2 regions of the Paenarthrobacter sp. TA1.8 genome follow, and region 1 is predicted to be linked to the other one. Evidence: riboswitches for the same ligand, from Rfam matches in the RefSeq annotation. Region 1 holds a riboswitch; the other holds the start of a gene.

Region 1 (3,203 bases):
GCTCACACCTCGGACCTTCCCAGACTGTGGGAGTGGGTCACGGGCGGCGAACTCATGATGACCAACGGCCTGTCGATTCCCGCCGACGCCGAGGGCCAAGTGGCGCTCGCAAAGGCCTTGATGGACAGCGGCGCCAGCGCCTTGGCGATCGGCGAGAAAATGCATGCACCGCCGCTCACCGCGGAATTCATGGAAGCGTGCGAGCAACTCCCGTTGCCCCTGATCAACATCCCGTACCCGCTGCCGTTCATCGCGATCGCCCGGTCGGTGGCCGAGTCCTCCTTGCTCGAAGAATCCCGTCGGCTGCGGCAGACTGCCCGCGTCTACGATCTGCTCCGCACCGCCGGAGCCTCCGAAGACCACTGGCAGAGCCTGGTCCAGCGGCTGGCGACCGAGCTCGACGCAGACCTGTTCGTGGTGGACCGCCGCTGCCTCCATCCCTGGCACCCGGACGGTCAGGCGCTCCCGGTGTTCCTCTCCGAGGAGTGGGCTCCGCTGTCGGGGCAAGTGTCCCTCGCGGGAAAGAACTTCCAGTGGCATCGCATCCGCGGCAGGCACGTCCTCACCATGGACATTCCCACCCATGCCAACGCGCTCCTGGTGGTGCTGCCCAACAGCGAACCGCACCCGGACGCCGTCGTGCTTCTCCACGCCGCAACCGTGCTGGGACTGCAGCTTTCGCGCATCGTTTTGTCGCTGGAAGGCCGCCACCGGCTGGCCGGAGAGTTCCTCCTGCAGGCAATGGACGGACGCTTGGGCGCGGCCGAAATGGAGAGCCGGCTGGCAGCTTTCGAGGTTTCGCCCCAGGATTTCCTGCTCGCCTCACTGACGGCGGACGCCGCGGATAAAGCGGCGGACGACGGCGGCAGGCTGGCGAACGTGCACATCGAACTGTGGCGGCACGGGGTTGCGTCCGCGTCCTTGAAGCGGAACAACAGGCTCCATGTGGTGGTCCCGGCAGGCGTGCCTGACGATGTCCTGATGCACTGTGCCGGCATGGAAACCACGATCGGGATCAGCGCGCCGGCGGCCGTTGCGAACATCCAACGGGCGCTGCAGGAGTCCCTCTGGGCGCTCGGTTCCGCCCGCGCCAACAACCAAGGGCTGGCCCGCTATGCGGAGGGACCCTCATGGCTGGGACTCACCGGTTTTGAGGAAGGAACCGCCCTGGTCCGGCGTCTTTTGGGTCCGATTTTCGACTACGAGCAGAGCCAGGAAGGTGATCTCATTGTCACCTTGAGGACGTATTTGGACTCACAGCGGTCGTGGCAGAAGACTGCTTCAGCATTGTTCGCGCACCGACAAACCATCATCTACCGGATGCGGAAAATCGGCGAACTGACGGGGCTGGACATGGGTGAAACGTCCACCGTCGCCCAACTGTGGTTCGCTCTGCAGATCCATGAAGCGATGCATCAGTAGCCACACCTTGCTTGCGCTTCTTCAAAACAACCAGCTATGGTGTGAAGCGTGTCACTCACGTGATGCAACGCTTTTGATCTGCGGCGGGAGAGTCCTGCCGGTACATCCAGTCAGGCGCCGTAGGAGCAAATCCTCCCCAGGAATCTCTCAGGCCCATGTACCGCCGCGGTTAGGCAACTCTGGAAAGCAGTCCGGGTAACCGGGCTCACCGACGGTGCAAGCAGGCAACCATTCCTGCGGAATCTCTCAGGTCCAATACAGAGCGGGGAGGAACCCCACATCATCGTGGCGCTCACTGGGCGCCTGAATCATGGAGTTCCTCTTGACTGTTCAATCAACCCCCACCGCCTTCGCGGACCGGCACATCGGCGCCCGCCGCCAAGCCGACGTTGACACCATGCTCAAGGCCATCGGCTACGACTCTGTCGACGGCTTGGTAGACGTCGCCGTTCCCGATTCCATTCGCCAGGACACTGCCCTGAAGCTGCAGGACGCCCTCACTGAGGTGCAGGTCCTCGCCGAGCTCCGCAAGCTCGCCTCCAAGAACAAGACCGCTGTGCAGATGATCGGCCAGGGCTACTACGACACCGTCACGCCCCCGGTGATCCGCCGGAACATCCTGGAAGCTCCGGCATGGTACACGGCCTACACGCCGTACCAGCCCGAGATTTCCCAAGGCCGGCTTGAGGCACTGCTCAACTTCCAGACCATGGTGCAGGACCTCACGGGACTTCCCGTAGCCAATGCCTCGTTGCTGGACGAAGCAACTGCCGTGGCTGAGGCCGTGCTGCTGATGCGCCGCGCCAACAAGTCCAAGACCGCCAAGGACGGCAAGACCGTTCTGGACGCTGACCTCCTCCCGCAGACCATTGCCATTGTGAAGGGACGCGCCGAGGCGTTGGGCTTCGAGGTTGAGATCGCTGATCTTTCGGCTGGACTTCCCGACGGCGATATCAACGGCATCGTCCTGCAGCAACCCGGCGTTTCCGGGCGCGTGTTCGATCACTCCGGCGTCGTCGCGGCGGCCAAAGAACGCGGCGCGCTGGTCACGGTGGCCGCGGATTTGCTGGCGCTCACCCTCATCACGCCCCCGGGCGAGCAAGGTGCGGACATCGCCGTCGGAACTGCGCAGCGCTTCGGCGTTCCACTGTTCTTCGGCGGCCCGCACGCTGCCTACATGGCCGTCCGCGAAGGCATGGAGCGCACGCTGCCGGGCCGCATCGTTGGTGTTTCCAAGGACAACGCCGGCGTCCCTGCTTACCGCCTGGCCCTCCAGACCCGCGAGCAGCACATCCGTCGCGAGAAGGCGACGTCCAACATCTGCACCGCGCAGGCACTGCTCGCGATCGTAGCCTCGATGTACGCCGTCTACCACGGCCCGGAAGGCCTGAAAGCAATCGCCGAAACCGTCCACGGCCACGCCCGCGTTTTGGCTGCGACCCTGCAGAAGGCCGGCCGCGAACTCGTCTCCGAGGCCTTCTTCGACACCCTCACTGTCCGTGTCCCAGGCAAGGCAGACAAGGTCATCGCCGCCGCCGAAGCCCGCGGCATCAACCTGCGCCTCATCGATGCGGACACCGTGGGCGTCTCCATTGATGAAACCACGACGCCGGAGATCCTCTCCGCGGTAGCCGTCGCCTTCGGTGCCGGTCCGGTAGGGGACGTTACCGGATTCGAATTGCCCGCTGACGTAGTCCGGACATCCGATTTCCTGCAGCACCCGGTGTTCAACACGCACCGTTCCGAGACGCAGCTGTTGCGCTATATCCGCAAGCTGTCGG
Region 2 (3,203 bases), 1.3 Mb from region 1:
AGGTCGCGGTCCGAGAGCTTACGGATGTAGCGGAGGAGCTGGGTTTCTGAGCGGTGGGTGTTGAACACCGGGTGCTGCATAAAGTCGCTCGTACGTTCAACAGAGCCGTCGAGCGCGAAGCCCTCAGTGGTTTCGGTGACCGAAGCGCCAAAGACCGAAGCGACGTCGGCGACGACCGCCGTCGTCGTGGTTTCATCAACGCTGACGCCAACCGTGTCAGCGTCGATGCCACGGAGGTTGATGCCCCTGGCCTCGGCAGCGGCGACGATTTCAGCAGCCTTGCCGGGAACGCGGACGGTGATGGTGTCGAAGAAGGAACCGTGGAGGACCTCGACGCCGGCAGCCTTCAGGGACGCTGCAAGCGTGCGGGCGTGGCCATGGGCGGTTTCGGCGATCGCCTTGAGGCCCTCAGGGCCGTGGTAAACGGCGTACATCGAGGCCACGATGGCCAGCAGTGCTTGCGCTGTACAGATGTTGGACGTGGCCTTCTCGCGGCGAATGTGCTGCTCGCGGGTCTGCAGCGCCAAGCGGTAGGCGGGGACACCGGCGTCGTCCTTTGAAACGCCCACCAAACGGCCGGGCATGGAACGCTCCAGTCCCTTTTGGACGGCCATGTAGGCGGCGTGCGGGCCACCGAAGAAGAGCGGAACGCCCAAGCGCTGTGCCGAACCGACGGCGATGTCGGCGCCCTGCTCGCCTGGAGGGGTGATGAGGGTCAGGGACAGGAGGTCGGCAGCAACGGTAACCAGCGCACCGCGCTCCTTGGCGTCCGCAATCACGGCAGAGTGATCGAACACGCGGCCGGAAACGCCGGGCTGCTGGAGGACGACACCGTTGATGGCACCTTCCGGGAGACCCAAGGAAAGGTCAGCGACCTCAACTTTGAAGCCGAGCGCCTCGGCACGGCCCTTGACGATGGCAATGGTCTGCGGGAGGCAGTCTGCGTCGAGGACGGTCTTGCCATCCTGGACAGCCTTGTTCTTGTTGGCTCGGCGCATCATGAGGACGGCTTCGGCCACTGCGGTTGCTTCATCCAGTAGGGACGCGTTGGCGATCGGCAGCCCAACCAGGTCCTGGACCATGGTCTGGAAGTTCAGGAGCGCCTTGAGTCGGCCCTGCGAGATTTCCGGCTGGTAAGGGGTGTAAGCCGTGTACCAAGCCGGGGATTCGAGGATATTCCGACGGATCACGGGCGGCGTCACGGTGTCGTAGTAGCCCTGGCCGATCATCTGAACGGCCGTCTTGTTCTTGGACGCGAGCTTGCGCAGCTCGGCCAGGACTTCAACTTCACTCAGCGCGTTCTGCAGGGTGAGGGCAACTTCCTGGCGGATGTCGTTCGGGACGGCGGTGTCGACCAGCGAATCAACAGTGTCGTAGCCGACGGACTTGAGCATGGTCTCAATGTCGGCCTGGCGGCGGGCGCCGATATGCCGATCGACGAAGGTGGTGGAGGCAGAACTAACCGTCACGAAGGAACTCCATTACTTGGGCAGCGTTTGGGTACGCCACAGCGGCTGGGTTCCTCCCCGCTCTGTATTGGACCTGAGAGTTTCCGCGCGTTGCCTGAGCAACCATCGCTTGCACCGTCGGTGAGCACAACACTCCCTTCACCCGAAGGTGGGTTGAGTACCTGCTGCTTTCCAGAGTCGCCTAGCCGCGGCGGTGCGTGGGCCTGAGAGATTCCTGGGGAGGGTTTGCTCCTACGGCGCCTGCATCACTTGCTTGCAGGACTCTCCCGCCGCAGATCAAAGGCATGTTCAGTTGTGTGTGGTCACCGCGTACGGCACGCCACGAGGGTTAATTGTCCTACGTCCCGCGCCCCGCAGCAAATGGAAGACCCGCTACTTCCGCAACCGTTCAAGGACTCCCAACAGAATTTCGACGTCGGCCTCCCGCCCGGCGTTGCCGCCCTCCTGCCCGCCTTCAAAAATCGCGTTGAAATAGAGGCCGTCGCCCATGTAGCTGACGGCCTTGGCAACCTCCGGCCCGACGTCATCAGCCAGCACGTCCAGCCACCGTTGCTGGATCGCGGCAAATCTGCGGCGGGTTTCCTCGTGGGCAACTTCGGCCAATCTGGTGGCAGCGACGAATGCCCGGTCCATGGGCGTATCCGCCCAGAGCGAGGAGCGGATGAAGTAGGCGGCCGAACCATCGGGGGCAGCCTTCATCAGCTCGGTATCTTCATTGGCGAGCAGGTCCAGGCGCTCCAAAAGGGCCGTGATCAGCGCTTCCTTATTGGGGAAGTGGTAGAGCAGACCGCCCTTGGACACGCCTGCCCGCTTGGCAACGGCGTCGAGCGTGGCGGCACGCTCCCCTACCTCGATAAGGAGGGCTTCGAAGGCATCCAGGACGGCGTCCCGGGCAACTGGTTTTCGTGGCATGTGTCCATCATTCCCTAAAGGCTTACAGGCTTCTATTTGAAACTATACCGTCTGGACGGTACAGTGAGTTACATGTTCTCGCCGTCATCAACCCAAGCACCCCGTTCCGCTCAGCCCGTCAAGGGTCAGGCAGCACCGTGGCGCGACTGGACGGCTCTGGCACTCCTGATGTTTCCGGTGCTGCTGGTGGCCGTCGACAACACCGCGCTCACCTTTGCACTGCCCGAGATCGCCCGTTCGTTGGACGTGGGCGGCGTCCAATTGCTGTGGATTGTTGACGCCTACCCGTTGGTCCTCGCCGCCTTGCTGGTGTCCATGGGTAACTTGGGCGACAGGATCGGACGACGGCGGCTGCTCCTGCTCGGCAGCACGGGCTTCGCAGCGGTTTCGGCTGCTACAGCTTTCGCGCCTTCCGCTGAATGGCTGATCGCCGGCCGGGCCGGCCTTGGCGTCTTCGGAGCCATGCTGATGCCCTCAACCCTGTCCCTGATCCGGAACATCTTCACTGATCCCAACCGGCGTCGGCTCGCGATCGCCGTCTGGGCTGCCGGGTTCTCCGGTGGCGCCGCCCTTGGCCCAATCTTCGGTGGCTGGCTGGTGGAGCATTTCTGGTGGGGTGCCGTGTTCCTGGTGGCAGCTTTCCTGCTCCTGCCGCTACTTGCTTTCGGCAGGGTCTTGATTCCTGAATCGAAGGACGCCAATCCCGGCCGGGTGGACGTGCCCAGCATTCTCCTGTCCGTGGTCACCATGGCGCCGTTCGTTTACGGCATCAAGGAATTCGCGGTTCACGGCTTCGGGGCGTCCGCGGCTGCCTTCATGGGG

Evidence for each region. Region 1 has a riboswitch for glycine ahead of gcvP (aminomethyl-transferring glycine dehydrogenase). Riboswitches for the same ligand answer to the same signal wherever they lie in the genome.
Region 2: it holds a riboswitch for glycine, as region 1 does, so the genes downstream of both, gcvP (aminomethyl-transferring glycine dehydrogenase) here and gcvP (aminomethyl-transferring glycine dehydrogenase) in region 1, are expected to answer to the same signal.

What each region holds. Positions count from the first base shown of each region.
Region 1 covers NZ_CP184287.1:4,704,610-4,707,812, reverse strand. Annotated here, with positions in the region: gene ACNAOT_RS21940 (PucR family transcriptional regulator) at 1-1,422, shown strand, start outside; glycine riboswitch at 1,497-1,595, shown strand; gene gcvP (aminomethyl-transferring glycine dehydrogenase) at 1,733-3,203, shown strand, end outside.
Region 2 covers NZ_CP184287.1:1,077,956-1,081,158, reverse strand. Annotated here, with positions in the region: gene gcvP (aminomethyl-transferring glycine dehydrogenase) at 1-1,469, opposite strand, end outside; glycine riboswitch at 1,651-1,748, opposite strand; gene ACNAOT_RS05245 (TetR/AcrR family transcriptional regulator) at 1,842-2,381, opposite strand; gene ACNAOT_RS05240 (MFS transporter) at 2,454-3,203, shown strand, end outside.